Regions from separate parts of the Cupriavidus sp. USMAA2-4 genome, predicted to be linked through region 2. Evidence: predicted binding sites of a transcription regulator. Region 2 holds the regulator's gene; each other region holds the start of a gene.
What was found. The regulator LexA, encoded in region 2, represses DNA repair genes until DNA is damaged. The targets are predictions, from matches to a motif close to ACTGTATNNNNATACAGT.
Positions count from the first base shown of each region.

Region 1: the regulator LexA is predicted to act here: its motif matches at 6,917-6,934, upstream of imuA (translesion DNA synthesis-associated protein ImuA).
Region 3: the regulator LexA is predicted to act here: its motif matches at 2,933-2,950, upstream of recA (recombinase RecA).

Region 1 covers NZ_CP017750.1:93,761-104,285, forward strand. The annotation lists gene BKK79_RS36570 (hypothetical protein) at 1-22, shown strand, start outside; gene BKK79_RS40915 (hypothetical protein) at 13-1,557, shown strand; gene BKK79_RS36575 (error-prone DNA polymerase) at 1,634-4,789, opposite strand; gene BKK79_RS36580 (Y-family DNA polymerase) at 4,799-6,262, opposite strand; gene imuA (translesion DNA synthesis-associated protein ImuA) at 6,189-6,893, opposite strand; gene BKK79_RS36590 (hypothetical protein) at 7,005-7,715, shown strand; partial or broken gene BKK79_RS39795 (TrbG/VirB9 family P-type conjugative transfer protein) at 8,054-8,230, opposite strand; gene BKK79_RS36595 (S8 family peptidase) at 8,557-10,525, opposite strand, start outside.
Region 2 covers NZ_CP017748.1:4,178,425-4,188,949, forward strand. The annotation lists gene BKK79_RS18595 (NADPH-dependent FMN reductase) at 101-661, shown strand; gene dusA (tRNA dihydrouridine(20/20a) synthase DusA) at 1,460-2,473, shown strand; gene BKK79_RS41130 (hypothetical protein) at 3,048-3,185, opposite strand; gene BKK79_RS18605 (hypothetical protein) at 3,374-3,631, shown strand; tRNA gene BKK79_RS18610 (tRNA-His) at 3,793-3,868, shown strand; gene BKK79_RS18615 (hypothetical protein) at 4,160-4,486, shown strand; gene BKK79_RS18620 (GGDEF domain-containing protein) at 4,556-5,716, opposite strand; gene BKK79_RS41135 (hypothetical protein) at 6,307-6,477, opposite strand; gene lexA (transcriptional repressor LexA) at 6,602-7,258, opposite strand; gene BKK79_RS18630 (asparaginase) at 7,437-8,438, shown strand; gene rpsF (30S ribosomal protein S6) at 8,548-8,922, shown strand; gene priB (primosomal replication protein N) at 8,997-9,296, shown strand; gene rpsR (30S ribosomal protein S18) at 9,300-9,578, shown strand; gene rplI (50S ribosomal protein L9) at 9,611-10,063, shown strand; gene BKK79_RS18655 (replicative DNA helicase) at 10,254-10,525, shown strand, end outside.
Region 3 covers NZ_CP017748.1:1,736,693-1,747,217, reverse strand. The annotation lists gene BKK79_RS07635 (DUF4212 domain-containing protein) at 194-496, opposite strand; gene BKK79_RS07630 (sensor histidine kinase) at 499-2,076, opposite strand; gene BKK79_RS07625 (response regulator) at 2,126-2,854, opposite strand; gene recA (recombinase RecA) at 3,170-4,225, shown strand; gene recX (recombination regulator RecX) at 4,593-5,072, shown strand; gene BKK79_RS07610 (DUF2889 domain-containing protein) at 5,466-6,137, shown strand; gene sucC (ADP-forming succinate--CoA ligase subunit beta) at 6,200-7,366, shown strand; gene sucD (succinate--CoA ligase subunit alpha) at 7,461-8,342, shown strand; gene BKK79_RS07595 (TerC family protein) at 8,720-9,415, shown strand; gene BKK79_RS07590 (pilin) at 9,784-10,245, shown strand; gene BKK79_RS07585 (PglL family O-oligosaccharyltransferase) at 10,345-10,525, shown strand, end outside.

The DNA.
Region 1 (10,525 bases), on a different replicon from region 2:
CGGAGATAAACCATGCGAATGAAGGATGGGCGGATTGTTAGGGTGCTGGCCGTTTTCGTGTTGTTCTTTCAGATCGCCACGCCGGCAGCGGCCCAAGCGAATCGGTACTGTAGCTCGGAATATCTGATTCTCTTTGGGAATGGAGTCAACACGATATTCCCGGATTGGGTGCAATCCGTGCAGGCGCTTCGGGATATCGCTGGCGATTCACATAATGAGGTGCCCGTTAATTACGGACTAGCAGAAAACCCCTCCGATGGTGTCTTGCTAGATCTCTATCAAGTCTATCAACAGAAGGTAAGCGAAGATCCCTCGCTCTCGTGGGAACTGTTGATTCGCGTGTTCGTGGGGGCGGTTGATGGCTTGACGTTCGGAACGATCTCGAAGGTGCAGGCGTTGATCACGGATACAGCGGCGGCGAACTCGCAGCAGCTTCAGGCCAAATTTCAGGCGCAATACAACTACACCGACGCCGATGTGGTGGCGCAAAAGGCGCTGGTGATCGACGGGCTAAAGAACCAGGGGAACCGTGTCCTATTGGTGGCTCATTCCCAGGGGAATCTTTACGCTAACGCGGTGCACCGGGCAGTTTACAATGACCCTGACGTTACACCGGGCAGTTTCTCACTGGTGGCTGTCGCGACGCCGGCAAACTTCGTTCCGCAAGGCGTGCCCTATACCACCTCGGACAATGACGTGGTGATCAACGCCCTGCGCCAGTTTATCTCTTCGAGCGTGCTGGCAGCGAATGTGTCCGTACCGTTTCGGTTCGATGACGTGTCGGGGCATTTTTTTACTGGCACCTACCTCAATACAAACTACGTAGCTCGAACGAAAATCTCGACTGATATCATCGCGTCAATGGACAGGCTCGTGCGACCGGAGGGCACCTATGACTTTGAAGTGGTCTTGAAGTATGGCGTACCCATCTCTACGGCGTCGCAAATTGTGTTTGATCCCGACAATAGCTTTGGCTCACTAAATACTTGCTATCAGCGCTTCTTTTTGTCACTGGATAGTGGGCTTGGGGATGCGACAAGAAATTCGATTGCAGCCGTATTTTGCGGTGACTCGCGTACTTGGACCTTGATTGATAAGGCAAAGAGTCGACTTGATCCATTTGCCGCGAAGGATGATGCGGCATATGCCGCGGCGCTCGCGGAGATTAAATCTCGACTTTTATCACATATTCCATCTGTTGCAAACTCTGATTCTGCAATTAGTGCATTTATAGCCGGCCGATCGCCAGCGTACTCAAGGAGCGTGGGCTCAACATGGGTTGGAAATTCCGGTCCGACCTACACATTTTCGTCGACTGATTTTGATGCCAGTGGCAATCTGCTGCATCCCTTTACCTATCTTCCGGTCAAATTATCGGGTGAGGGCGACCCCCCTTATTCTGAGCAGTATGCGGGCGCCGACACGGTTTTTCTCTCTAAGTTCCTTATGCCGCTAGAAGGTGATCTCCGCATAATACCTAGTAACGTTGCAAAATTTGAGAAAGGAGCGGGATTTATACGTTTTAATCTCTGCAGGAATTCAGGGCAGCCAATATAGATCTAGTCAATGGCATTATAAATCTAGCGAACCAGGATTGCTTTTGGTTACGTTCTTGCGGTCCTTGGGGGGGCCGCTAGCAGAAGTCTCGGCAGGTGGTCTCTAGTTCGCCCAGCATCCACGTTAGGTCCACCACGCGCTGGGCGATCAAGTGCTTCACCTCGCCCTCGCATTGCCACCGCCCGTAGACCCCGACCATGCCGGAGCCCAGGATCTCCTTGCGAAAGCGCTCGAACACGTCGGGCCAGATGATCACGTTGACGACCCCGGCTTCGTCCTCCAGTGTCATGAAGACGACCCCATTCGCCGTGCCCGGGCGCTGGCGCACCGTCACAATGCCGGCGGCGCGCGCGGTCTGGCGCGACTGGTAGCCAGCCAGAACGTCGGCTGGCACGAAGCGCCGGGAGGCCAGCAGCGGCCGGAGCAGGGCAAGCGGGTGGCGGCGCAGCGTCAACCCCATCGCGCGGTAGTCCCCCGCGATCTCCTCGCCTTCCGTGGGAGGCGCCAGGGCGGCAGCTTCCTCCTTCACGTCGGCCGGGCGCAGCAGATCCTTGTCGGGCACGGCCGCGGCGGCCTGCCACAGCGCCTGCCGCCGCCCGCCGGTGAGCGATGCCAGGGCATTGCCGCCGGCGAGTACCTGCAGGTCGTGGCGGTCGAGGCCAGCACGCCGGGCCAGGTCGGCCGCGCTGGAGAAGGGCCGGATCGCGCGCGCGTCCTCGATGCGCTGAGCGGCCTCGCGGCGCATGCCCCGCAGCAGCGACAGGCCGAGGCGCACCGCCGGCGTCGCGCCGTCGGCTGGCCGCTCGAGCGCGGAATCCCAGCCGCTCGTGGCCACGTCGGCGGCCAGCACCGTGACCCCATGCCGCTTGGCGTCCTGCACCAGCTGCGAAGGCGTGTAGAAGCCCATCGGCTGACTGTTGAGCAGCGCGCACAGGAAAGCTGCCGGCTCATGGCGCTTCAGCCAGGCCGAGGCGTAGACGAGGAGGGCGAAGCTGGCCGCGTGGCTCTCGGGGAAGCCGTACTCCCCGAACCCCTGGATCTGCCGGAAGATGCTCTCGGCGAACTCGAGATCGTAGCCGCGGGCCAGCATGCCGGTGACGATGCGCTCGTGGTACTTGCCAAGGCCCCCTTTGCGTTTCCACGCGGCCATCGCCCGGCGCAGCTGGTCGGCCTCGCCGGCGGAGAAGCCGGCCGCCAGCATAGCCACTTGCATCACCTGCTCCTGGAAGATCGGCACGCCGAGCGTGCGCGAGAGCGCCTTCTCCATGTCCGGGCTGGGGTAGGACACCGGCTCAAAGCCCTGCCGGCGGCGCAGGTAGGGGTGCACCATGCCGCCCTGTACCGGGCCTGGCCGCACGATCGCCACCTCGATCACCAGGTCGTAGAACGTGCGCGGCCGCAGCCGTGGCAGCATGGACATCTGCGCGCGCGACTCCACCTGGAATACGCCCATGCTGTCCGCGCGGCACAGCATGTCGTAGGTCGCTGGGTCTTCGGGCGGGATGTCCTGCAGCTCGAAGGCCTCGCCGCGCTGCTCGGCCACCAGGTCGAGCGCCCGGTGGATGGCCGACAGCATGCCCAGGGCCAGCACGTCGACCTTGAGCAGACCGAGTGCGTCGAGGTCGTCCTTGTCCCACTGGATCACGCTGCGGTCCGCCATCGCGGCATTCTCGATCGGTACCAGGCGCGACAGCTTGTCCTTGGCGAAGACCAAGCCTCCCGAATGCTGCGACAGGTGGCGAGGAAAACCGAGCAGCTGCGTGGCCATGCTGGCCCAGCGCCGCGTGAGTTCCGCTTCCGTGTCGAGCCCGCACTCGGCGAAGCGCCGCATCAGGTCGGCCTTGCCATCGAACCAATGCTGCGCCTTGGCGACCAGATCGACGATTGCCGGGTCCACGCCAAGGGCCTTACCGGATTCGCGCAGCGCGCCGCGCGGCCGGTAGGTGGACACCGCGGCGGTTAGTGCTGCGCGATCGCGCCCGTATTTGCGATACAGGTACTGGATCACCTCCTCGCGCCGCTGGTGCTCGAAATCGACGTCGATATCCGGTGGCTCGCCGCGTTCCTTTGAGATGAAACGTTCGAACAGTAGGTTGCCGCGCGCGGGATCGACCTCGGTGATGCCCAGGCAGTAGCAGACTGCTGAGTTGGCGGCCGATCCCCGGCCCTGGCACAGGATGCCCTGTGAGCGCGCGAACTTGACGCAATCGTAGACCGTGAGGAAGTAGGGTTCGTACCGAAGATCGGCGATCAGCGCCAGCTCGTGCTCCAGTTGCTGCTGGACGGCCAGCGGGATGCCTTGAGGGAACCGCCGGTGGGCGCCCACGTAGGCCTCGTCGCGAAGGTAGGCGGTCGCCGAGCGGCCGTCCGGTACCAGTTCCTCGGGATACTCGTAGCGCAGCTCGTCCAGCGAGAAATTGCACAGATTGGCGATATGGACCGACTCGGTCAGCAGCCGATGCGGGTAGAGGTTGGCGAGGCGCAACCGCGAACGCAGGTGCTGCTCGGCATTCGCTGTCAGGTCGTAGCCGCATTGCGCGACCGGCCGCCCTAAGCGGATGGCACCCAGCACATCCAGCAGCGGCTTGCGCGAGCGCACGTGCATGACCACATTGCCGGCGGCCACCAGGCGCAGGCGATGGCGAGCCGCGGCCTCCTCAACGCCGGCGCGGTGGATATCGTCGAGCGGGCGGTAGAGCAGGTGGAGCGCCATCCAGGCGCGACCGGCGAAGGTCGCGGAGATCCAGGCGGCCTGTGCGTCCAGTTGGTCGGCCGGCGCGCAGTAATCGGGCGTGAACAGCACCAGGCAGTCGGGCAGGCCTCGCAAGTGGGAGTAGGGCGCCTCGGGCGCGGCCAGGTCCCGCATGGTCAGGTGGTAGCTGCCCTTGGCGGCCCGGGTGCGCGCCAGCGTGATCAGTTCGCACAGGTTGCCGTAGCCGGCGCGGTTGCGCGCGAGCGCGACGAAGGAGAGGGCCGGGCTGCCGTCGGCATTCTTGAGACGGAAGCTGGCGCCGACCACCAGCTTCAGGCCGTGCTGCTTGGCGACCGTATGGGCGCGCACGATGCCGGCCAGCGAGCATTCGTCGGTGATCGCGAGCGCTTGATAGCCCAGCGCCACGGCGCGCTCCGCCAGCTCTTCCGCCCGCGAGGCGCCGTGCAGGAAGGAAAAGTTCGAGAGGCAGTGCAGCTCGGCGTAGTCGGGTAGGCCGACGCCGGAAGGTTGGGGCAGCATGGCGACGCCTCAGCCAAAGAGCCCGTGCAAGTACCAGTGCGCGGCGTCGCCCTCGCGGCTGCCCATGCGCTCCTGGAACACCCAGTAACAGGTGTGGTCCTGGCCCTCGGCAACGTAGTAGTCCCGCGTGACCACCTCGCCGGCCCACCAGCCGGCCTCGATGCGTTCGGGCGGCGAGACCATGCGCAGCGGCGAGCCGTAGTACGGGCGGTGGTCGCGCTCCAGCAACGGAATCGGCTTATCGAGCAGCCAAGCCGGGCGGGGCAATGCCGGCGCAGGCCCGCCCGCGGCCACCTTGGTGCCGGCGGGCACCCAGGTGTTGGCGACCTCGGGCCGGTAGTCTGCCTGCAGGGCGGGCTGCAGCACGCGCTCGGCGCCCAGCCGCGCGGTGAGCAGCTCCAACAGCCGGGCATGGTCCTCGGGCGTTCCGCCTGGCTCCGGGAACAAGCTTTCGCTCGGCGGCGCCAGCGGTTGCGTGTCGACGGCGGCCAGGTGGACCGCAATCATCGGCGCGTCGACAGCCAGCCGCGCGAGGCGCTCGCGCAGCAGGCGGTTCAGGTGAGCGGCGTGCCAGCTCGGCTCGGCCAGCGCTACCTCGACCACGGTCGGCGGGATGGCCTCGCGGCCGCGCTCGTGCTGCAGCGACACGGCGAAGCGGGTCACGGCCAGGTGCCGCGCGGTGAGCCATCCCACCAGCTGCTCGATCAGGCCGCCGGCGTAGGCGAGGGTGGCCTCGGCGTGTTCGATGCGGTCGGGCAGTTCCACGCGCGCGGCGAACGTTGGCGGGGCCTCCAGCCAGTCGAATACCTCGGCGGCCTCGCCCAGGGCGCGGTCCAAGGCCTCATTGATCGCCGCGCCGCAGCGGCGCTGCAGGCCGGCCCGCGGCAGGCGGCGCAGGTCGCCCAGCGTGCGGCAGCCCAGACCGTCCAGCCAGTCGGCGTGCGGCCGTGCCGCCGGCAGCACCGCGGCGGGAAGGGTTGCCAACTGGCGGCCGAGACCGGCCGGCTTGAGCGCGACGCCGCCGCCGGCGCGCGCAAGCAGCCAAGCGCCTTGGGCAGTCGGCGCACAGCCAACCGCCACGGTGTATCCGAGCGCTTCGGCTGTGGCGCGCATGCGCGCGCGCAGCCGGCGCGCGCCGCCGAACAGGCGCAGGCTGGCCGACACGTCGACCAGGACGGCATCTTCCTCAGCCTCGACCACGGACGGCGAGAACTGGAGCAGGGCGAGCGCGAAGGCGCGAAGGCCTTCAGCCTCGCGTGTGGGTGCGCGTTCGAGGAGCACGGTCTGCGGGGCGATGGTCTGCACGCCGCCGCGGCGCATCTGCGGCCGCACGCCGGCGGCGGCAGCCAGCGCGGAGGCCAGATGGACCCGGTCCTTGTCGAGGACCGCGACGGCCAGCTCAGTGGACCAGCGTGGCCGGAAGACTTCCAGGCACAGGCGCGGTAGGCGCAGGCAGATCCAAAGGCGATACATGACGGCGAAGCAGGATGGGCGAGGGTTCCAGCGGTACCAAGACAGGCTTGTCCTGCTGCGGCCCGCGCCGCTTGAAAAAGGTCAGCTCGGCGCCTCCGGCAGCCGGCGCTATGCCGATGCGTAGCCGCGCGGGCGATGCGTCGCGCGCACAGGTGGCCGGCCGCATCAGGTAGAACAGCGTATCGCCAGCTTGGGCGGCCAGATTGAGACGGCGCAGCGCATCGTTGCGCAGGTGCTGCGACCAGAACAGCAGGGCGCCGCACGTGCCGGCGCGCAGAATCTGCTCGGCGGACCACAGAGCGTCGGCGGTGCGCTCGCTGCGCAACCACAGCAACTGAGCCGGCGGCAGTCCCCAGTTGGCCAGGGCCAGCCCCTGGGGCGCGTGGGGCGGGTCCAGAAGTACGATCGGGCGCGGAGCCAGGCTGGCCAGCGCTGGGCGCAACAGGCGCAACTCACCCACGCCCGCCTGGCGCACCAGCAATTCCACCAGCGTGCCCGTCGGCCAGCCCCCGCCCGGCAACTCGCCGGCCAACGCGGCGTAGCCCGTGGGTACGGTGCGGCCGGCTGCCCGCGCCAACTGTGATGCGAGCCAGAGGCCAGGATGGATGGTTTCGGGGGCTGGGGCGGTCATGGCGGGTTCCTGCCAAACAGTGTACTGTATATTTATACAGTAATCGAGCCGATTGCCTCTCCGGCCGGCTCGGTGCATAGTGCTCCACACCAGGACGGACGCCAAATTGAAATGAGCGACTCGAACGAATCCCGCCTGCGCGCCGCGCTGCAGGCCGGCCCCATGCCAATGCGCCTGGCCCCTCTGCTGGGCCCGGATTTCCTCGGCGCCGACGAAGCCGAGCGTTACGCGATCTACACGGAGCCAGAGGAGGCGCCAGGGAGGGCGGAACTCCTGGCGACCCTGCGCACCAAGCTTGCCGCAGACGCGACGACGCTGCCATGGACCGGCGAGTCGATGCTTGGCGAAACTCTTGAGGACGAGGATTGGTCGGTTGGCGCAGCAGAGGAGGTCAGCCTGTCCAGCGACGATGTGGACGAGGTGGTTGGCCAGATCGTCAACTACCGGCTCATCCTGACGCGCGATCTGGATCCGATCGGTTTCTGCACGTTCGCGATTAACCTGGATGACTATGGCGCGGTGTTCCCAACGCTGTGCGAAGTGTGGATCGAGGGGCCGTACCGGGATGCCGGGCTGGGACTCGGCTTCATGCAGCAAATGGCGGACGCGATCTACGCTGCTGTTGCCGAATTGGATGCGCGGCTCGCCGGCGGACCGGCGCTCGAACTCGATATCGCGATCGGCCGAGAACTTTCGACCGATACCGTCGAGTCTCTCCTGCAGGCTTGCCTCGAGATGCTGGAGGAGCGATTCCAATCGCCCGAGTTGTCGGGGGCGCCGCGACTTAGTGTCGTGCGACCAGGTTCGGTCGAGATTGCGTAGACACCCACCGTACTGCGGCACCATCGAGAAAAAGATATCAAAGAGGCACTTTATATTGGCCCCTGTTACTGGTAGCAGACCGCCTCGAAGAGGCGGAATGTTTTTAGGGGTGCAAGCTGGCGATTAATTGCATTTATTGTTGATAGTCGCCCCTCCGAATCCGGTATCATGCCCAAAGCCGTTTATGCGGCATGCGGGAGTCCGAGCCAAGCGCCTCGCGCCCAACCAGACTCGCGAACGCACACCGATGCTCAAGCGGCATCAGCGTGCGCTGGCCAGCGCGCCTTCCTTTGTAACGCCGAGATATCGGCACAAGGAGAAGGCAATATGTCGACCACAATCTCTGGCGCCGAGCCCCCCCCCTGCGCCTGGTGCTGCAAGGCCAGCGTCCGGTCTTTCGGATAGTCCCAGGACACCGAGGCCATCCAGGCCCTTTCCGTCGAGGTTAGTTCCAGCAGGTATGCCCTGCGGTTGGTGGTGATGACCAAGTTGGCCTTGAGGCCCGAACGGATGGGATACTTGGACCGCCTTCGAGCCTCGAAACGCTGCGTCAACCTGTTCGGTGCCAGCCTGTGGTGCTGAAGAATGGCTTGAGCCGGATGCGGGGTGACTCGCACGTCCGGTTCTTAGGGGGCGGCGGCGCAGCAATGCGCCGCCGCTACCCGACGCCGTGGCACGATGAAGGGAACAGCAAGACCGCCTCCCTCGCACCTCCACGCTTCCCGGTTTTCGGCAAGCGCAGCGCGCAGGCCCGAGAAGGCCGAAGGCGTCAGGGATCATAGCCGGATGGCTGCAGCGCGGCGCATCCCGCGAGCCCGACGGCGGTACGCCGGGACGCTCGTTACGTATTCACAACGACGGCATTGGCCACAGGGATTTTCTGGGCGACAGCAGCGTAAAGATCAACGTCCGTCTGCTGCGTCTGAATGGACACCACAAGGCTATACCGTGCTGGCAGCCCATAGCGCTCCAGCGCTGGCCGCGTCCGCCACCACCCTGCCGAAGGATAGACAGCAATGAAGCCACGGCTGGCCAACTCAGCCGCCGTGCCTCTCCAGACATCCTGGTGCAGCGAACCACGATGTCGTCGCCGTTCACCCAGCAGCCAGTCGGGATCAGAGGGATTCACAGGTTCGCCCTCATCCTCGCGCTGGGCCGCCGCATTCACCCGAGCGACGAAGTTCTCGGTGGACGCATCAAGCGAACGCTGCACATCGAATCGAAGGCGATGCGAAGGGTAGTGATACTTCGATGCAGCGCCACGCGCCGACGGATTGGGTTCAATGAAATATGAGAGCGTGACACGCATTTCGACGGGTGTGTCCTGCAACGCCTCCAGCTCATCCTTCGGCCATGGCAAGGAATGCAGATTCATGTCGCGCGTCACGATGCCCTTGCCCCGAACCTTCGCATAGGGATGCACCTGGTCTTCAACCAGCAAGGTCAGCGAGTCCCCCGCACTCCAGAGCGCCCGATTCAAGTCCGGGGCTCCCCATCCGCAGTGACGGATCAGATGAACATAGTCATCCTTGTTCGGCACTGCGGGCAAGAACATCCCGCGCATGGCCTCACTCCATTGCGCTGAATGCACCAGCAATGCACGCACGGTCTCCGGCCGAAGGTGCGGATAGGCCGCCATGATCTGCGCCGCCATCCTCGCACACAATGCCGACGCGGCGCTGGTGGCGTTGCTGGTGGTAAACAAGCGATCCAGCGGTTGGTTGTGGGTCGTCAGCAAGTTCAGGCTGGCCATACCGACCGCGCCGAGATCATCCTTGGCCGCATTGCCACCTTCCAGCACCACTTCGGGTTTCAACGGCCATGCCCGATCCCACGTTCTGGTTGTCGTCGTGAAGGGACTGAGGCCACCGGCTTCAGCGACCGGATTCAAGGAAGGATGTCCTTCCGTGTCGATCTTGTCGGTGCAAGCGCCCACCGTGATCGCGTTCCATGCCTGGCCAGGGTCATGCACAAGATTGGTGGAAAGGCTATCGGGATACCCATCCCACGCATTGGGATCGCGCGTGTTGCCAGCGGACAGCACGAACAGACGCGGACTTTCACCAGCCCCATCGGCATCCGCAGCAAGGTCATCGACAGCCGCAGACCATGACGAAGGACGACCACGATCACGGTAGTCCGAAGCCGTTACAGCCGACGTAAACACGCGCGGCCGATTCGGAGCGGAGATTTCAGGGCGCGCGACGCCTTCGGTAAAAAGATAGGCATGGTGACGCGCATCGCCTTCGTTGGCGCCTTCCGCAGGCACCAGCTTGACCGACTCCAGCCGATGCGGGACGCTGATAGGGTCAGCAGAGGACAAGGCATCCGTAAGATCGCCATAGGCCGCCAAGCCGGCCAGGCCAGTACCGTGATCCGCCTCGTCATCCACGCCCCATGCCGGTTCCACCGTATGCTGGTCTCCTGCATCCATCAAGGGGGCCAGCAGCGGATGCGCGCGCGTCACGCCGGAGTCTAATAGGCAGACTCGGGGGGCCGTATCGTCCGGCGGCAATTGGGCACGTCGCAGCAAATCGTCCGCCCAGTCAATCTGCTCACCCACCCCCATGCCATCGAAGAATTCGGCAGTTTCCTTGGCATAGCGAAGCTCGGCAACGCAGTTCAGCGTCATCACCGATCGTGAAAGCTGTTGCTGCGATCCGTACATCAGCAGCACCGTGCGCTCGGGAAAGTTGACCTGTTTGTCGCTGACGACACATTCCGCCAAGCGGGCGAGCTTTTTGAAGTCTTCCACGACGACCTGCCGTTGCCCTTGACCTCGAACAGGCAGCCATACCTCCCACCAAAAG
Region 2 (10,525 bases):
GGGGTAGAGTGCCGATTGGCGCGGCAGCTTGCGCGCCGGGCCCGGCTGTCGCCGCAGGGCTGGCCGGCGGGATTCGGATCACTTCGTCAAAGGAACCCCAATGAGCAACCCTCGTGATGTCGCCGTGCTGGTGGGCAGCCTGCGCAAAGACTCCCTGAACCGGAAGCTGGCGCAGGCGCTGGTAGCGCTGGCGCCGGCCAGCGTGAAGCTGGAGCTGGTCGAAATCGGGCACCTGCCGCTCTATAACCAGGATCTGGATGCCGATCCGCCTGCCGCGTGGACGGCATTCCGCGACCGCATCCGCCGTGCCGACGGCGTGCTCTTCGTCACCCCGGAATACAATCGCTCGGTGCCCGCCGCGATGAAGAATGCTATCGACGTCGGGTCCCGGCCGTACGGCCAGAGCGCGTGGGACGGCAAGCCGGGCGGCGTGGTCAGCGCCTCGCCCGGTGCCATCGGCGGCTTCGGCGCCAACCACCATCTGCGGCAGTCGCTGGTCTTCCTCAATGTACCGGTGCTGCAGCAGCCGGAGGCCTATCTCAGCGGCGTCGACAAGCTCTTCGATGCGCAGGGCGGTATTGCCAACGAGTCGACGCGAGGCTTCCTGCAGAAGTATATGGATGCCTATACGGCCTGGCTGGAGCGTAACGCCGCGCGCTGAGGCGACCGATCCAGGGCCAGGGCGGGCGCCGCCCGATGGGCCCTGGTCGGCGTCGGCCGGCAGGACCTTGCGGGCCCGGCTGGCGGCGGCCGTGGCCGGTTATTCGTCTCCTTGGCGGTTGGCGTCCGAAGCGGGCCAGGCCTCGGACTCGGAGGGGACATCCTCCCGCATCGCGGGGTGGTGTTTGATGAGCCAGCGCGCCCCGACCATGGGAACGAGCAGGCTGATCAGGACATAGCCACTGACGGTAAGCGTAGCGCTCATATCGATTGACCCATTCCATTTGTGCACACGCCGGCTCTTCGGCTCGGTGAACCGTGAGTATGCACGCAGCATCGTTGCGTCGGCATCACACTGGAGAGGGGTGACTCGGATTGGCGTGGGAAGCCGGCCGGACCGGTTCCATGCATCCGCGGGCAGGGCATCGCCGGCATTCATTGGCGGCATGCAAAAGAGAGGCCCTTGCCGTGCAGCGGAGGGCCTCTGTCAAAACGAGTCTGGCAAAAAAGAGTTTGCCGCTTTTGGTATAGCCACTGGGGTGGGCTGTGGCAAGTGGCGAGCATGCGGTGTGCCGCGGATGCCAAGCGCCGGGCCACCAGCGCTGCCGCGCACGGTAGCCTATACTCTCGTCCTCGCGCCACACAGTGTGCCGGCGCTTTGCCGCGCGGGCATGAAGTGCCGTGAAATGCCTTGTGCAAGGCAGATGTGCTCGCCGCAAGGCGCGCGGGCCGCTGCGCGGCGGCCGTTCCACCAAGGCAGGGCCGCCTGCCTGCTCAATCCGTTTTGAAGCCGTTTTCCATGACAACCACCCCCCGCCGCGTCTCGGTCGCGCCGATGATGGATTGGACCGACCGCCATTGCCGCATGTTTCACCGCCAATTGAGCCGCCATACCTGGCTGTACACGGAGATGGTGACGACCGGTGCCCTGTTGCATGGCGATGTGGCGCGCCATCTCGACTATGACGAGGTGGAACAGCCGGTAGCGCTCCAGCTCGGTGGCAGCGAACCAGCCGACCTGGCTCATGCTGCACGATTGGGCGAGCGGTGGGGCTATGCGGAAATCAACCTGAACTGCGGTTGCCCCTCCGAACGGGTGCAGCGCGGGGCCTTCGGTGCCTGCCTGATGGCGGAGCCGGCGCTGGTCGCGGACTGCGTCAAGGCGATGCGCGATGCGGTTTCGGTGCCAGTAACGGTCAAGCACCGCATCGGCATCGACACTATCGAACACTACGATTTCGTGCGTGATTTCGTCGGCACCATTGCGCAAGCCGGTTGCGAGACCTTCATCGTGCATGCGCGCAATGCCATCCTCAAGGGGCTCAGCCCCAAGGAGAACCGCGAGATCCCGCCGCTGCGCTACGAGGTGGCTTACCAGTTGAAGCGCGAGTTTCCGCAGCTTGAGATCCTGATCAATGGCGGCATCGTGGACTATCAGCAGATGGACGCGCATCTCGAGCACGTCGATGGTGTCATGATCGGGCGCGAGGCCTATCACCATCCTTATCTGCTGGCCGAGGTCGATGCGCGCTTCTACGGGGCTGCTACGCCGATCGCGTCGAGGCTGGAGGTGGAACTGGCCATGCAGGCCTATATCGGGCGCCATGTCGAGGCAGGCGGGTATATGGGGGCGGTCACGCGCCATATGTTGGGCCTGCATCGGGGGATCCATGGCGGACGAGGCTGGCGGCGCATCCTGTCGGATGCCCGGCGAATGGCCGCGGCACGTTCTTCTGCTGAGGTGGATGCCTTGTTCGAAGAGGCGCGCAGCCATCTGCGTCGCGAAGCGGAGCCGGTAGCCGAGGCAGTCTGACAGCGCCTGTCGTCGCCCCTCCGTTCAGGGTGGCGTGCCGGTCCGAAGAAAAGCTCTAACTCCGAATTGTCTTTTTGTGCGGTGCTGGCCGGACGTTGAGATTGCGACACATGCGCCGCGGTCGTCGCAGTGTGCTACCGGGAAAGTCGCGCCGGCAAAGGGATTCCCCTAAATGCAGAGTGACGGCGGACTCCATACACTGGCCCTGCCCTCGAATACAGGGCTTTCTTCAACTGATTATTCAGCCCGCCTTGTGCGGGCTGTTTTTTTTGTCGCGGGCATCGTTGCCGGTGGATCCTGTCATCGGCTTGGCCGCATGATGGCCATTCGAGGTGGCAGCTGCATGACAGATGCCTGCGCCGAACCGGCATGCTGCGTCTTGCCTGTGGTTCGTCGAGCTTCTTGCGGCCCGAATCGATATTATGCAGCTTGCGCCACATGTGGTCGCGGGCGTAAAGTCTTTAGGGTGGGATATCTCTCAAAAGTTCCGCTTGCTTGCCGACATTCCCTAGGCCCCTGCTCGCGCGTCTATCATGTTCAAAGACGGCACTGCTTGGGTCGACAGGGAAGTGGGTCAGCGGGTGTGGCTGATCCCGACGTCGATGGTGCCGTAGGTCGAGATGCCGGTACCGGCGGTCTCACTGCCCGTGGCGGCGCATGCGGCCAATGCGCTGGCCAGCAGGACGATGGCGAGGCGTAGCAGGGAGGTCATGAGGAAGGGTGTCGGGATCGGGTTGGCAATACGGTTCAGTCCCGCACCTCGCTCGATTGGTTCCCTTGCGGCGCGCGAGCAGAGAGGCAACAGCGAGACAATAGAGCTAGCAGAGAAAGAGAGAGTGCGGCCGCCGTCGGCAGGCCGGCCGGGATGCGGGGGAGCATCTGAGCTTGGAGGGCAGGACATTGGACGAGTTGTTTGGCGTGGAATTCGAAGGCTTCCGCGTCGTGTGGGTAGCCGAGCGGCTGCAGGACGGCAAGTGGACGGCGCGCTATTGCTGGCGCTTCGGCATCGATGGAGAGGCCAGCAAAGCCTTGCAGGCCGACGTGCTGAACGGCAGGTCTCGCCGCCTGCTGGGCCTGTTCGACACGGAGTCCGACACGATCGAAGCGATCAAGGAGGCGGTCCTGCTCGAGTCGAAGTGGGACCTGAGCCGTCGTTGAGCTGGTGGACGGCGCATGCCGTTTCTCGGGCATGCGTCAGCGGCTCTCGGTGGGTGCTGAAAAATTTTGTGTTGAGTACTAGCCATGACGGAAACTTCTCCGTATAATCTTGGTTTTCGCTGATCGACGGTTCGCAACGAATCGAAAGCAGCAAAACGACGGTGGCTGTAGCTCAGTTGGTAGAGTCCAGGATTGTGATTCCTGTCGTCGTGGGTTCGAGTCCCATCAGCCACCCCAGGAATTTCTTGTAGAACGGCCGCTTGCAGAAGCGGCCGTTTTGCTTTGGGCTCGCCGCGCGGTAGTGTGCTGTTTTCACGGGGAAATCCCAGTCGTTAAGTTAGGGATGCGGGCTTGTCCAACGATGCGGTTGGCATAGCTCCGACTGCACGCTTTGACTTCGATGTGCCGATGCTTTCTCGGCAGCCGTTCCCGGGCCAGTTGCGGTTGCGGCCAATGGATGGCGTAGACCATTCGATACGGTGCCTCGTCCTGCCATGCTAGCATTGCTCGACTCTCCAGGAGATGGCGATGGCGAAAACGACGGTCTCGAAGAAGCAATACCTGCGCAAGCTTAACCGGCGCCTGGCCAAGGAGGCGGGGGTGCCGGAGGGTGTCGAGTTTGTGTTCTATCCGCTTGGCGCCAAGGCCCGGGCGGCCACCGGGGTGGCGGCCTCAGAAGGTGCGGGGCCGGCGGTGCGTGCCGTCATGGATGCAGTGCAGGCGCGGGTCGCTGCCAAGTACGCTGTGGATGGAGCTATCCTGGGCAACGGCAAGGCCGCACCGATCGAGCATGCGGAGCCCTGGCCTGCGGCGTCAGGCGGAGCTGCCGGCGCGCAGGTGGCTGGTAAGGACTGAGGTCGCACCGGTTTTCAGGCAGGGTCGGCTGATAGTCGTCCTTGCTCCTCGTCGCGCTGCGGATCCTGCCTAGGCCGCCTGGCGGGAGTTCGCCAGTTGTGCCGGTGGCGGATTGTGCTCGAATGCCACGCAATTCCTTCCCTCGCGCTTGGCGGTGTAAAGCAGCATGTCGGCCCGGGTCAGCAGGTCATCTAGCGATTCCCCGGCGGCGAGCGCGGTGACGCCGAAGCTGGCGGTCACGGTACATGTGCCGGGCAGGGCTTCGAATGCCGTCGTCTCGAGCGTGTGGCGCAGGCGTTCGGCCAGGTGCAGCGCGCTCGCAACGTCGGTGCCGGGCAGAAGGATGGCGAACTCTTCGCCGCCGATGCGGCCTGCAATGTCCCGATGGCGGATGCTTGCGAGGACCAGGTGGCCGAATTCCGACAGGACCGTGTCGCCTGCGACGTGGCCGTGGGTGTCGTTGATGTGCTTGAAGTGATCGATATCGCAGAGCAGCACGCTGAGCGGCTGGTCTTGGCGGGGCGGAATCTCGCGCTCAGCCAGCACCTCGAAGCTACGGCGGTTGTGGAGGCGGGTCAGGGGATCGGTGTCGCGTTCCTCGCGCAGCTTGTCGATCACGTCGGACATGGCGCCTGCGAGCAGGGCCAGGCCGAGCACGATGCCGAACAGTACCAGGCTGAGCTGCAGTGCGATCCAGAAGGGCGAGTGCGCTAGTGAGTCGGCGTTGCCGGACGCGGCGGATGTGATGGTCAGTGCCGAGCGTGGCACGAAGCTCAGCGCAAACGCCAGCAGGATCCAATACAGCGCGCGGTCGACGGCGGCGCCCAGGCGCAGTTTGCCAAGCCGCGCGACGCCGGTCAGCAGCATCACTGCGATGCCGCCGTGGAGTATGTAGATGCGTGCCGCGATCTGGTCGTCGGCATAGTGGAAGTACGCCAGCGCGATCAACTGCAGACAGGCCAGCGTGGTCAGCGGCACGGCATCGAACTGCGCGTCGGCGCGTGCTACGACGCCGCGCAACAGCAACAGGGTGCTACCCAGGTAGAGCGCGCAGGACAGCAGCAGGTTCACGCCAGCGTCGCGCGGCAGTTGCAGGATCTGCGCTGACGCGGCCAAGGCATAGATCAGGAACGATGCGCAGAACATCAGCAGGTGACGCTGCGCGCGCTCGTAGCTCCAGGCCAGCAGGAAGCACAGGGATAGCAGCGTGGCGATGGCGGGATTGCCCAAGGCCAGAACCTGGACAGTTTGAAGCGGCAAGCGAGGTCCCCGATCTGTAGTCGTTGTGGTGGCCGGGAGCGCTGTCCGGAGGGTGGTCGGTGTGCCGAGGCAGGCAGCGTGGTATGCCTCGGCAATGCAGCAGCGCGGCGCGTACGAGCGCCTGTCAGTCTTGCCGGCGACCCCGCAGATGGAGCTGCTGCCGGTGCGGCGCTAATCCGATGTCAGCGGCCATTCTAGCGAGCCGGCACGCGAATCTCGCCGGCACTGACGTGCTGCGCGCCGCTGCAATTGCAAACAACGGTAAAGATACGGAAATGCCCCCTTCGAACGAGGGGCGGAGTGTGCATCAAGGGAGGGGCACCCTACGCATTGCCTGGCATAGGCAGAGGGTTGGACGCGGATTGAAGGCGCCTGGAACATCGCGGAATCGTTGGTGCGCGACGACCGCTCGGGCATGCGATTGCTCGGGCGCCGTCGTGCATCATGCAAAGCAGATGCGCGGCAAAGCGAATGCGGCAAAGCGAATGCCCGGCGTGACAGGCACGGCACGGCGAGCCGCGCCTGTCACGTACCCGTGCGTACTCGGGTGCCGCGCAGGCTCAGACGTGCAGCTTGGCCGGCTCGGCCAACTCCAGCATGCGGCAGATGGCGGCCATGCTGCCGACCATGGTGCGGCGCTGCGCGCCTTGGTAGATGCGCACGCCCTTGCATTGGCGGAAAGGCACTGGCTTGACCGGGCGGCGGGCGGAGATGGTATTGGCTTGCGGCATGGTTGCACCTGTCGATTGACAATAGTCGGGGGATGGCGCCAGCGTCGGCGGGCGCCTTCGGAACGGTGAGGCAGGTGCCGCCACGCTGCAGACCTGGCGGCGGCGAGGGGTCGGGCCGGCTGCGCTAGAAGCCGGCCGGACGGATCAGTCCGACCGCGATACCCTCGAGAGAGAACTCTTCTTCTCCCGGTTTCACGAGGATGTTGGGGTAGTCGGGGTTCTCGGCAATCAGCTCGATGCTGTCGCCTCGTCGCTTGAAGCGTTTGACAGTGACGTCCTCGCCAAGGCGTGCTACCACGATCTTGCCGTTGCTGGCCTCGCTGGCGCGCTTGACTGCGAGCAGGTCGCCGTCGAGGATGCCGGCATCGCGCATGCTGAGGCCGCGCACGCGCAGCAGATAGTCGGGCTGTTCGTCGAAGACCGAGGCATCCACCTGATACTGCCGGTCGATGTGCTCGGCGGCGAGGATGGGGCTGCCTGCCGCGACGCGGCCGACCAGCGGCAGGGTCAGTTGCATCACGCCGGCCATCGGCAATGTGAACTGGTCCGGTGTTTCCGAATCGCTGCGCGAGACCTTGAGGCGGATGCCGCGCGAGGCGCCCGGGGTCAACTCGATCACGCCCTTGCGCGCCAGTGCCCGCAGATGTTCCTCGGCGGCATTCGGGGAGGAGAAGCCGAACTCCGCGGCGATTTCTGCGCGCGTAGGCGGAAAGCCGGTGCGGCGGATCGTGTTGCGGATCAGGTCGAAGATCTGTTGTTGCCGCGGAGTCAGGGTTGCCATGGAGTCGCCGCTTTGTTCTTGGTGTCAGGGGTACTGTATGTTTAAACAGTATGCTGTGATTTTATACAGTATGTGACGAAGTGCAAGTGGAATTTGCGCGACCTGTGGCCGGTGCGGCGGAGTGATGGTGGTTGGGCGTACGGTTACAATCGCGGCTCACCCGTGTTCCCGCCCTGATATGTCCAAGCTTCCCCGCATCGTCGTGCTTGCCACCGGCGGCACCATCGCCGGTTCCGCCGCCAGCGCGGCCAGCAGTGCGCATTACCAGGCAGCCACGGTGCCGGTGACGGCGCTGCTGGATGCCGTGCCGGCGTTGAAGTCGGTGGCGCGCCTGGAGGCCGAGCAGGTGGCCCAGGTCGACAGCAAGGACATGGGCTTTGCGCTGTGGGCCAGACTGCAGGCGCGCGTGGCATTCTGGTGCGCCCAGCCCGATGTGGCGGGTGTGGTGGTGACTCACGGTACCGATACCCTGGAAGAGACGGCCATGCTGCTGCACCTGTCCTGTGCGGTACCGGTTCCCGTAGTGATGACCGCGGCCATGCGGCCTTCGACCTCCCTGTCGGCGGATGGCCCGCTCAATCTTCTCGATGCCGTGCGTGTGGCGGCCCATCCGGAGGCGTGCGGCCGTGGCGTGCTGGTGGTGCTGAACCAGCAGATCCATGCTGCGCGGGATGTCGTCAAGGCACATACCTCGGCGGTCGATGCCTTCGTGTCGCCGGTGGGCGGCCCGCTCGGTTTCGTCCAGGATGAGCTGGTGAGCTTCATGCGCGCGCCATTGCGCCGGGTCGAGCGGTCCTGGCCGCTGCCAGCCGGGGAGTGGCCGCTGGTGGAAATTGTGCCGAGCTATGCGCAGCCCTCCCGTATCGTCGTCGACGCGCTGGTGGCTGCCGGCGCGGCGGGCCTGGTGGTGGCGGCGGCGGGGAACGGTTCGATTCACGAGGCGCTGGCTGCCGCGCTGGCCGACGCGGCGCGCGCAGGTGTCGCGGTGGTGCGCAGTTCTCGCACCGGTGCGGGCCATGTATCGATTCCGGCACTGCCGAATCCTGGCGCCGGCCTGTTCGTCTCCGCGGGTGACCTGAATCCCTACAAGGCGCGCGCGCTGCTGTTGCTCGCTCTGGCTCGGGATCCTCGGCTGGCGGCGGACCCTGGCCGGCTGCAGCAGTGCTTCGCGCAGTGCTGAGCGGGCAGTCTGCTTGCCGTGCCAGCTTGCTGCGGGCTATAATGGCAGGCTATCCAACCTTGCCGCACCGGACGTGACGCCCGGGTGGCTCATCCCAAAAGGAGCGTCAATGCGTCATTACGAAATCGTCTTTATCGTCCATCCGGACCAGAGCGAACAAGTGCCCGCGATGATCGAGCGTTACAAGTCGCTGGTCACCTCGCAGAATGGCCAGGTTCACCGCGTGGAAGACTGGGGTCGTCGCCAACTGGCCTACATGATCCAGAAGCTGGCCAAGGCTCACTACGTTTGCCTGAACATCGAATGCGGCAAGGAAACCCTGGCCGAACTCGAACACGCGTTCAAGTTCAACGATGCGGTGCTGCGTCACCTGATCGTCCAGACCAAGAAGGCCGAAACCGCTCCCTCGCCGATGATGAAGGAAGTGCAGCGCGAAGAAGCCCGCAAGGCCGCGCAACAAAGCAGCGAGAGCCAGGCCGCCTGATCGGCGGTGCGGTGCGCTAGAGCGCTGCCCGGCCGGATCGGCAGGGTGGCCCGGGACCAGCAAGGAGGCGCGCGTTGAACCAGTTGCGGCTGTCCGCGACCCTAGTCGAACGCGAAGCCCTGCGCTACACGCCGGCCGGCGTGCCTGTCGTGAACTGCTTGCTGCAGCACGCTGGCGAGGTGGTCGAGGCGCAGATTCCCCGGCAGATCGAGTTCGCCATCGCGGCGATGGGCATCGGCCCGGTCGGCCAGCGCCTGGAGCGCATGCCGCTGGGCACGCTGCTCGACTGCGAAGGCTTCCTGGCCCGCAAGCATCGCAACAGCAAGGCTCTCGTCTTTCACATCACTGGATGTAAAGCATTCGAAAAGGATTGAATCATGGCATTCGTCAAACGTGACAACAAGAACAAGAAGCGCTTCCAGCAGCAGAACCCGCTGTTCAAGCGCAAGCGCTTCTGCCGCTTCACCGTGGCTGGCGTGGAACAGATCGACTACAAGGATCTGGACACCCTGAAGGACTTCATCGGCGACAACGGCAAGATCACGCCGGCACGCCTGACCGGTACCAAGGCGCACTATCAGCGTCAGCTCGATACGGCTATCAAGCGTGCGCGTTTCCTCGCGCTGCTGCCGTACACCGACCTGCACAAGAACTGATTGTCAGGCCCTAGGTAAAGGAGAGATATACGATGCAAGTCATTCTGCTTGAAAAAGTCGTCAACCTGGGCAACCTGGGTGACATCGTTCGCGTGAAGGACGGTTACGCCCGTAACTTCCTGATCCCGAGCAAGAAGGCCCGCCGCGCGACCCAGTCCGCCATCGAAGAATTCGAAGCCAAGCGTGCCGACCTGGAAAAGGCTGCCGCCGAGAAGCTGGCCGCCGCCCAGGCGGAAGGCGAGAAGCTGAACGGCCTGACCATCCAGATCACCCAGAAGTCGGGTGTGGATGGCCGCCTGTTCGGCTCGGTGACCAACGCCGACATCGCCGAAGCCCTGGCTCCGCAAGGCTTCGTCGTCGAGAAGGCGCAGGTCCGCCTGCCGAACGGTCCGCTGAAGATGGTCGGCGACCATCCGGTCAGCGTGGCGCTGCACACCGACGTGGTGGTCGACGTGACCGTCTCGGTGCTGGGCGAGCAGGTCTGAGATTCCGGCGCCAGGCTGGAGCGGTGCCCGCAGCGGCACGCACCGGCCGGTTCGGATCACGAGAAAAGGCAGAAGCTTGGGCTTCTGCCTTTTTTCTTGTCCGTCGCGTGACGCCGCCGACGCCACAGTGGTTCGCCACTGCCGAATTCTCCGCGCGGGCCGGGCCCCGTCGCCGCTATAATTGCCCCCCATGAATGCGCCCGTCGCCGACCCCCAACTAGACAACCTCAAGGTCCCGCCGCACTCCATCGAGGCCGAGCAATCGGTGCTCGGCGGCCTGCTGCTGGACAACGCCGCCTGGGACCGCATCGCGGATTTCCTGTCGGAGGCGGACTTCTACCGCTTCGACCATCGGCTGATCTTCCAGAGCATCGCCCGCCTGATCTCGGCCACCAAGCCCGCCGACGTCATCACCGTCTACGAGATGCTGCAGGTGGCAGGCAAGGCGGAGGAAGTCGGCGG
Region 3 (10,525 bases), 2.1 Mb from region 2:
CCGAAGTTGCTTGGATTGTGGGAGGCGAAACTTACTGAGTTCTGACAGATTCCCATCGGAAATGGGGAGTTTCGTCGGGGTATACGCTAGGCCGGAAGCAGGCCTGCGCAAGGCCTCCGCCTGCTGCGCCGCGCAAGGAAGAGAGCTTGGAAAACGGGAGGAAAAGACGGCTGGCGCGATGCAGGGGATGCCGCTACGCAGCATCGTCGCGCCAGTTCTCGGGTGCCGCTTGCGCCGCGGCTGCGGCGGCCTCTGCATCGTCGGCGCGGTTCATGCGCCAGGCGTAGATGGCTGCCATCAGCACGTAGACGATCAGGGCGCCCTGGGCGCTGACCCAGAAGGAGAAGGGCCAGCCGAAGAAGTCGAAGCGCAGTTCGCGCGCGAACCAGCTCACCACGAAGGTGACGACGAACCACACGCCCAGCAGCGCGCCGATCCAGCGCACATTGCGGTACCAGGCGCGCCGTTCGTCCGGGGTGTCGCGATGGCCTGCCATGCTCAGTGCTCCGCGTCCTCGGCCGGCCGCCGCAGCGTGATGTGCAGGCGGGCGCCGGCGCGGCGCGGCTCCTGCTGGTAGACATGGTCGAGGATGCGGATCTCGCCGCCGTGCTGCTGCACGATCTCGCGCACGATGGGCAGGCCCAGCCCGCTGCCCTCGGTATTGGTGCCGAGCACGCGGTAGAAGCGCTCCATCACGCGCTCGCGCTCGGCCACGGGGATGCCCGGGCCGGTATCTTCCACGTCGAGGTAGGCGAAGGGTTCGAAGGGGTCGGCGCTGACCCGCACGGTGGCGTGGCCGCCGGGCGGGGTGTAGCGGATGGCATTGTCGATCAGGTTGTTCAGCATCTCGGTCAGCATCAGCCGGTTGCCTTGCACCATGACCGGATGGTCGTCGGCATCCAGGCCCAGGTCGATCTGCCGTTCCCACGCACGCGGCAGCCAGTCCTTGACCACCTCGCGCGCCAGCGCGGCCAGGTCCAGCGGCGCCATGCCGGCGCTGCTGGCCAGGTTCTCCATGCGTGCCAGCGACAGCAGCTGGGTGACCAGGTGGGCAGTGCGCTCCGAACTGCCGGCGATCTGCGCCAGCGAGCGGCGCAGCTCCTCCGGCGATTGCTCGCGCTGGGCCAGCTCGGCCTGCATGCGCAGGCCGGCCAGCGGCGTCTTCATCTGATGGGCGGCGTCGGCGATGAAGCGCTTCTGCGTCTGCACCGACTGGTCGAGGCGCGCCAGCAGTTCATTGAAGGAGGACACCAGCGGCGTGATCTCCTGCGGCGCCGTCCCCTCCTCGATGGGGCTGGTGTCGCCGGGATTGCGCGCGCGGATGCGCTGCTGGATGGCGTTGAGCGGGGCCAGCCCGCGCGTCAGGCCGAACCACACCAGCACCACCGCCAGCGGCAGGATGACGAACTGCGGCAGGATCACGCCCTTGATGATCTCGTTGGCCAGGCGGGCGCGCTTGTCCAGCGTCTCGGCCACCTGCACCAGCACCGGCTGCTCGCCGGACACGTTGCGCAGTTCCACATAGGTGTAGGCCACGCGCACATCGTTGCCCTTGACGCGGTCGTCGCGCAGCGAGACCAGGCCGGCGTGGCCCTGTTCGTCCTCGTTCGGCAGCGGCAGGTCGCGGTCGCCGGCGATGTACTCGCCGCGCGTGCCGACCACCTGGTAATAGATATTGTCGGTTTCGTCGGCACGCAGGATCTCGCGCGCGGACAGCGGCAACTGCAGCGTGACGCGGCCGTTCACCTCGCGCACCTGCTGCGACAGCACGATGGCGCTGGCTTCGAGCGAGCGGTCGTAAGGGCCGTTGGCGATGGACTTGGCGACCAGGTAGGTCACGGCGATGCTCATCGGCCACAGCAGCAGCAGCGGCGCCAGCATCCAGTCGAGGATCTCGCCGAACAGGGAGCGCGCCGCCGGCTGGCGGGCATCGTCCTCCAGGTGCGGCAGGGCGTCGGCCAGGGCGACGTCGTCGGGCAGGGCCGCGCTATCCGCCGCGGCCGGCGGCGGGCTGGCGGCGGCGCGGCGGGCCTGCCGCGCGTGTCCACGCCGCCAGGGCAGTCTGAGCAGGGTCATGTCGCGTGCGGGCAGCCGGCCTGGACGGGGGAGGGCACCAGCGCGGTCCTCAGGCGTGCACGGTGGTCGAGGCGCCGGCCGCGCCGGCCGCGTCCTCCGGTAGCGGCGCGGCCTGGAACTTGTCCAGGCAGTAGCCGAGCCCGCGCACGGTGGCGATGCGGATGCCGCCCACCTCGATCTTCTTGCGCAGCCGGTGCACATACACCTCGATGGCGTTGTTGCTGACTTCCTCGCCCCATTCGCACAGATGGTCGACCAGCTGCTCCTTGGACACCAGGCGGCCGGTGCGGCTCAGCAGGATCTCGAGCAGGCCGAGTTCGCGTGCCGACAGCTCCAGCATCTGCTCGTTCAGGTAGGCCACGCGGCCGACCTGGTCGAAGGCCAGCGGGCCGTGGCGGACCAGGGTGCCGCCGCCGCCGGCGCCGCGCCGCACCAGGGCCCGCACGCGCGCCTCCAGTTCGGTCAGGGCGAAGGGTTTGGCCATGTAGTCGTCGGCGCCCAGGTCCAGCCCCTTGACCCGCTCGTCGACGCTGTCGGCGGCGGTCAGGATCAGCACCGGCAGCATGGCGCCGCGCGCGCGCAGCCGCTTGAGCACTTCCAGGCCGGACATGCGCGGCAGGCCCAGGTCGAGGATGAGCAGGTCGAAGCTCTGGGTGGACAGCGCCGAATCGGCTTCCAGTCCGCTGGCGACATGGTCGACGGCATAGCCCGACTGGCGCAGCGAGCGCGTCAGTCCGTCAGCCAGCACGTCGTCATCTTCGGCGATGAGAATGCGCATAGTCAGTGTCTCCTCCCTGGCCAGGCCCGGGCGCCTTTACTTTTTGCGTCCGTGGCGCGGGCGGGGCTTGCCAAGCATACTGTTTTTTTATACAGTACTCGCACGTTCGGCGAGGACCGGCATCGGGGCGGCATGGCCTGGCGGTCCTGCCGGGTCGGTGCCCCGCGGCGCCCGGCAAGACGGCGGCGCGGGAGCGGGATCGCCCTGGCGCCTGCGCCGGGGCCAGGATGCGCCGGCGGGCCGGCGCGGCACGCACGGAAACCAGGCGCCGCGCCACATGCGGCCTATTTATACACCATTGACGGAAGGACGACCATGGACGACAAGAAGGCGGGTGCAGGCGTGAGCGCGGAGAAGCAGAAGGCGCTTGCCGCGGCGCTTTCCCAGATCGAGAAGCAATTCGGCAAGGGCTCGATCATGCGCCTGGGCGACGGTGACGTCGAGCAGGACATCCAGGTCGTGTCCACCGGTTCGCTGGGCCTGGACGTCGCGCTCGGCGTGGGCGGCCTGCCGCGCGGCCGCGTGGTGGAGATCTACGGTCCGGAATCGTCGGGCAAGACCACGCTGACGCTGCAGGTGGTCGCCGAGATGCAGAAGCTGGGCGGCACCTGCGCCTTCATCGACGCCGAGCACGCGCTCGACGTCAACTATGCCGGCAAGCTGGGCGTCAATGTCGGCGACCTGCTGATCTCGCAGCCCGACACCGGTGAGCAGGCGCTGGAAATCGCCGACGCGCTGGTGCGCTCCGGCTCCATCGACCTGATCGTGATCGACTCGGTCGCCGCGCTGGTGCCGAAGGCCGAAATCGAAGGCGAGATGGGCGATGCGCTGCCCGGCCTGCAGGCCCGCCTGATGAGCCAGGCGCTGCGCAAGCTGACCGGCACCATCAAGCGCACCAACTGCCTGGTGATCTTCATCAACCAGATCCGCATGAAGATCGGTGTGATGTTCGGTTCGCCCGAAACCACCACCGGCGGCAACGCGCTGAAGTTCTACGCCTCGGTGCGCCTCGATATCCGCCGCATCGGCTCGATCAAGAAGGGCGACGACGTGATCGGCAACGAGACCAAGGTCAAGGTGGTCAAGAACAAGGTGTCGCCGCCGTTCCGCGAAGCCTTCTTCGATATCCTCTACGGCCAGGGCATCTCCCGCCAGGGCGAGATCATCGACCTGGGCGTGGATGCCAAGATCGTCGAGAAGTCGGGCGCCTGGTACAGCTACAACGGCGAGAAGATCGGCCAGGGCAAGGACAATGCGCGCGAATTCCTGCGCGAGAATCCCGATATCGCCAACGAGATCGAGAACAAGGTGCGCGTGGCGCTGGGCGTGGCCCCGCTGAACGGCACGGCGGTCGCGGCGCTCGAGGAATGAGCCGGCGCCGGGGCGGTCGGGCGGCGCGCATCGCCGGCTGTCATGCCTCGGACTGCCTGCCCGGACTACCTGAGCCGGGCTGCCACGAGGGCGCCGGCCTTGCCGGTGCCCTCGTTGTACCTTAGTCGCTGTGCCTTTGTTGTACCTCTGGGTAACTTGCAGTGCCTGCGCGATGCCCTCCGCGTGGCATTCCGCTGGAGGCGGCCTCACGCGGAGCCGGCACGCCTTCCGCCACCGCTGTCACCGCTGTCACCGCTGTCACCGCTGTCACCGCTGTCACCGCTGTCACCGCTGAAATCGCTGCAGCCGCTCTATCCAACCTCCGCTTCCTTCCGCTGCCCGGCCTCGGGCATCCCGCCCCGCAGCCATGTCCACCCGTCCCCCGCTCTCCCTCAAGGCCCGTGCCATCGGCTACCTGTCGCGGCGCGAGCACAGCCGTGCCGAACTGGCGCGCAAGCTGGCGCCGCATGCCGAGTCGCCCGAGGAGGTCGAGCAACTGCTGGACGCGCTGGAGCGCGAGAACTGGCTGTCCAATGTCCGTTTCGTCGACAGCCTCGTGCATCGGCGCGCGGCACGCTATGGCGCGGCGCGCGTGATGCAGGAGGCCAAGACCCACCAGCTGGGCGGAGAGCAGTTGCAGGCGCTGAAGGAGCGGCTGGCCGATACCGAACTGGCGCGCGCCCGCGCCGTCTGGCAGAAGCGCTTCGGCGTGGCGCCGGAGTCGCCAGAGGCCCGGGCCAAGCAGATCCGTTTCATGATGGCGCGGGGCTTTTCCCGCAGCGTGATCGGCAAGGTCATCGCGGGGCAGGGCGATGAGCCGTCCGATGAGTGGCCAGGGGACGACTGATTGCCCCTGGCTGCCGGAACGCCGTGGCGGGAAGCGGCCAGCCAGCCAGCCGGCTCCGGTCCTTCCATCCATGTCTGCTGGGAAATACCTATGACGCCGGCAGGTGTATTGTGCACGCCGGTACGCGCCAGTACGCGCCGATGTGCAAGTGGCCGCCGGCGATACCAGCCTGCCGCTGGGCGTCCATCCGCCCGGCATGCCGCGCCGGGCTTCGCCGTGCGACCGGTGTGGCGCGGGTGGCCGGGTAGCGGCCGCGGTGCGCCAATGTGCTGCCGACAGCGCGACCTGCGCGCAGTTCCCGGCCAATGCGGCCCGGCATGTTAAACTCTTCGGGTTTTTCGGCTCCGCCGTCCGATTTCTGCCGTCCATCTGTCCTCGCTTCAGCCTGGTTTCATGCCCCTCTCCCCGCCCGTCAACCGCGCCCTGCGGCATCGCCGTGCCATCACGGCCGAGGCCTATCTCAGGGAAGATGGCCTGTGGGACATCGAGGCGCGCCTGACCGACACCAAGCCGCGCGAGATCGAGCTGGCCGGCGGCCGCGTGCGCCCGGAGGGCCAGCCCTTGCATGACCTGTGGCTGCGCGTGACGATCGACCTGCGCATGAACGTGGTCGACGCCGACGCCTGCTCCGACTGGGTGCCCTATCCCGGCCATTGCGACACCATCGGCCCCGCCTACCGCAAGCTGATCGGCCTGAACCTGATGAAGGGTTTCCGCAAGGCTGTGCGCGAGCGCCTCGGCAGCGTGGCCGGCTGCACGCACCTGACCGAACTGGCCGGAGTGCTGCCCACCACCGCCATCCAGGCCTTCGCGGGCGATGTCATCAGCATCCGCGACGGCGAAGACGATACCCGGACCGATCCCCCCTACCAGTTGCACGGCTGCCATGCCCTGCATTTCGAGGGCGAGGTGGTCCGCCAGTTTTATCCGCGCTGGTATGGCTACCAGCCGAAACCGAAGACCGGGCCCCAGGGGGCGCAGACTCCCACGGTGCCGCGGCCCGAAGCCGGCGAATCCGGCGAAACGCGGTCCACGCCCGGCAGGTCCACGGTGCCCGCCGGCTGACGCCGGCGCCGCGGACCCGCATCAACACTTTCCCTCTTACGCCTACCCGAAAGGAAACACGCATGAATATCCATGAGTACCAAGGCAAGGAAATCCTGCGCAAATACAATGTGCCGGTTCCGCGCGGCATTCCGGCCTTCTCGGTCGACGAGGCCCTGAAGGCCGCTGAAACCCTGGGCGGCCCGGTGTGGGTCGTGAAGGCGCAGATTCATGCGGGTGGCCGCGGCAAGGGCGGTGGCGTCAAGGTTGCCAAGAGCATGGACGAGGTCAAGACCTACGCCAGCAACATCCTGGGCATGCAACTGGTCACGCACCAGACCGGCCCGGAAGGCAAGAAGGTCAACCGCCTGCTGATCGAAGAAGGCGCTGACATCAAGAAGGAACTGTACGTTTCGCTGGTGGTGGACCGCGTGTCGCAGAAGGTGGCCCTGATGGCCTCCAGCGAAGGCGGCATGGACATCGAAGAAGTCGCTGCCCACACCCCGGAAAAGATCCACACCCTGATCATCGACCCGGCTGCCGGCCTGCAGGATGCCGACGCCGACGATATCGCGCGCAAGATCGGCGTGCCCGACGCCAGCGTGGCGCAAGCCCGCCAGGCCCTGCAAGGCCTGTACAAGGCCTTCTGGGAAACCGACGCGTCGCTGGCCGAAATCAACCCGCTGATCCTGACCGGCGACGGCAAGGTCATCGCGCTGGACGCCAAGTTCAACTTCGACTCCAACGCCCTGTTCCGTCATCCGGAAATCGTCGCCTACCGCGACCTGGATGAAGAAGACGCCAACGAAATCGAGGCCTCGAAGTTCGACCTGGCCTACATCTCGCTGGACGGCAACATCGGCTGCCTGGTGAACGGCGCCGGCCTGGCCATGGCCACCATGGACACCATCAAGCTGTTCGGCGGCGAGCCGGCCAACTTCCTCGACGTGGGCGGCGGCGCCACCACCGAGAAGGTGACCGAAGCCTTCAAGCTGATGCTGAAGAACCCCGGCCTGAAGGCCATCCTGGTCAACATCTTCGGCGGCATCATGCGCTGCGACGTGATCGCCGAAGGCGTGATCGCCGCCTCCAAGGCCGTGTCGCTGTCCGTGCCGCTGGTGGTCCGCATGAAGGGCACCAACGAAGAGATCGGCAAGAAGATGCTGGCCGACTCCGGCCTGCCCATCATCGCGGCCGACACCATGGAAGAGGCTGCCCAGAAGGTGGTGGCCGCTGCCGCCGGCAAGTAACAAGCCGCGCAGTCACGCCAACCATTCGCGAACGCACGCGGCGCGCCGGGGCTTGAGCCCGCGCGCTGCCTGAAGCCAAGCAAAGGATTACAGCATGTCGATTCTGATCAACAAAGATACCAAGGTGATCACCCAGGGGATCACCGGCAAGACCGGCCAGTTCCACACCCGCGGCTGCCGCGACTACGCCAACGGCAAGAACTGCTTCGTCGCCGGCGTGAACCCGAAGAAGGCCGGCGAGGACTTCGAGGGCATCCCCATCTACGCCAACGTCAAGGAAGCCAAGGACGCCACCGGCGCGACCGTCTCGGTGATCTACGTGCCGCCCGCAGGCGCCGCCGCCGCGATCTGGGAAGCCGTTGACGCCGACCTCGACCTGGTGGTCTGCATCACCGAAGGCATCCCCGTGCGCGACATGATGGAAGTCAAGGACAAGATGCGCAAGCAGAACAAGAAGACCCTGCTGCTCGGTCCGAACTGCCCCGGCCTGATCACCCCGGACGAAATCAAGATCGGCATCATGCCCGGCCACATCCACCGCAAGGGCCGCATCGGCGTGGTGTCGCGCTCGGGCACGCTGACCTACGAAGCCGTGGGCCAGCTGACCGCGCTGGGCCTGGGCCAGTCGTCGGCCGTCGGCATCGGTGGCGACCCCATCAACGGCCTGAAGCACATCGACGTCATGAAGATGTTCAATGACGATCCCGATACCGACGCCGTCGTCATGATCGGCGAGATCGGTGGTCCGGACGAGGCCAACGCCGCCTACTGGATCAAGGAAAACATGAAGAAGCCGGTGGTCGGCTTCATCGCTGGCGTGACCGCGCCCCCGGGCAAGCGCATGGGCCACGCCGGCGCGCTGATCTCGGGCGGTGCCGACACCGCCCAGGCCAAGCTGGAAATCATGGAAGCGTGCGGCATCAAGGTCACGCGCAACCCGTCCGAAATGGGCCGCCTGCTGAAGGCTGCGCTGTAATTCGGCGTCCGATTCCCGGTGTCCCGCCGCGCCCCGCGCGGCGCCGGCACCGACCGCCGGCCCCGGCCGGCCATGCAATGCCCCCGCCTCATGCGGGGGCATTGTCATTCTGGCGGAGGCAATCCCGTTGTCCTTGACGCCCCGGCCTTGCACGACTTCCCGCCAGACAAAGCGGCTCAACGCACTTGAGACCCAGGACACTAGGGTATCTCCCAGGTCTGCTGGTATCCTGATTGAAACCTAATCGAAAGGTTCATACGGTAAATCTCCATGTCTGAATTTTCAGACATCCGAAATGCCGCAGTCGCGCGCCGAGCCAGCGCGCGGACCTGTCGTTATCCATCAACACCAAGTCATAGAAACCGAGGAGCTTCACCGTGGAATTGCTGTCCTCCACCGCGTTCTGGATCGCGCTGGGATCGATCATCCTGACCAATATCGTCTTGTCGGGCGACAACGCCGTGGTGATCGCCCTGGCCTCGCGCAACCTGCCGCCCGCCCAGCAGAAGAAAGCCATCTTCTGGGGCAGCGCCGCCGCCATCATCATGCGCGTGGTGCTGACCGTGGCGGCCGTCAAGCTGCTGAGCCTGCCCTACCTGAAGATCGTCGGCGCCCTGCTGCTGGTCTACATCGGCGTGCAATTGCTGACCGGCGACGATGACGAGGACGGCCACGATGCCAAGGACAATATCTGGGCCGCCATCCGCACCATCCTGATCGCCGACCTGGTGATGTCGCTCGACAACGTGGTGGCCGTGGCCGCCGCCGCGCAGAAGGGCCCCGAAGGCAGCCAGCTGATGCTGCTGGTGCTGGGCCTGGGCCTGTCGATCCCGCTGATCGTGTTCGGCAGCACCATCCTGCTCAAGGTGATGGAGCGCTTCCCCATCATCATCGTGCTGGGTGCCGCCCTGCTGGGCTACCTGGCCGGCGAGATGCTGGTCAGCGACCCGGTCGACGCCGCCTGGTTCGAGGCCAACGTGCCGCACGCCCACCTCGTGTTCGGCGTCGTCGGCGCCGTGCTGGTGGTGCTGATCGGCAAGCTGCTGCAGCGCCGCGGCGCACAGACCGCCTGACCGACCCGTCCTCTCAGCGGCGACTGGGCGTGAAGCCCGGGCGCCGTCGTTCCGGGCGGCCGCAGCGATGCGGCCGCCCGTTTTTCTGCTGGAGCGGGGAGCGGCGCGCTGCCCGGGAGGCGCCGGATTTCAGTTGGATTCGTTTCTGATCGAAACGGCGCTTCCATCGCCTGCCGCAGCCTGTCAGCCTGGGTGACAAAATTTGCGCCAGCGCAAAGCCATCGGCCGCCCAACTGCCGAAAATTGTCACTTCGTGCCTTCACATACCCTCCAAAAGGCTGGCATGAAGACTGCTTTATATGTCCCGCATCACATGAAACACGATGTTTCATCACATCGGGAAAATACCTTCAAGGGGTCAAATCACCATGCAACGCGTACAACAACTGAAGAAGCTGGGCCGCCGTGCCCAGAAGGGCTTTACGCTGATCGAACTGATGATCGTCGTGGCGATCATCGGTATCCTGGCGGCGATTGCGATTCCGCAGTATCAGGACTACGTGACGCGCGCGCGCTGGGCCGACAACATTGCTTCGATCGCATCAACGAAGATCGCTATTGGACAGTGCCTGCAGGAAAACAGTGGCGACATGACGAAGTGCGCGACGGCAGCTCTGCTGAACACGGCCGTTGGCTATCCTTCGTTGCCCGTACCGAAAAATGGTACCGTTGCTTGGGATGGTACTGTTCCGGCACTTACCATCACCGGCTCGGGTCAGTTGACCGCGTGCGTCGTGACCTTTACGCCTGTTACTACGGACCCGACGCAGATCAAGTGGACCGGCGCTACGTCGGGCAATGGTTGCACGAAGCAACAGACGGGCGTCTGATAGGCTTGTAAGCATTGGAAGAAGGCGCCCCACCCGGGGCGCTTTTTCTTTCCCCACCCCCCAAGCTATCATGCGCCTTTGCCCCCACCAGGCACCCGCATGCCGCCTCTCAGGTTCTCGCTTCCGGCCCTAGCCGTTTTCCTCGCTGTCGCGTTTCCCCCGCTGGTTTCCCGGCATACCCTGCCGCTCGCTACTTTCTACGGCGAATGGGCCTCGCTGCTGCTGTTCGCGTTGAGCGCCTGGCTGTTGTGCAGCCTCGCCACGCGCGCCGGCCAGCGTA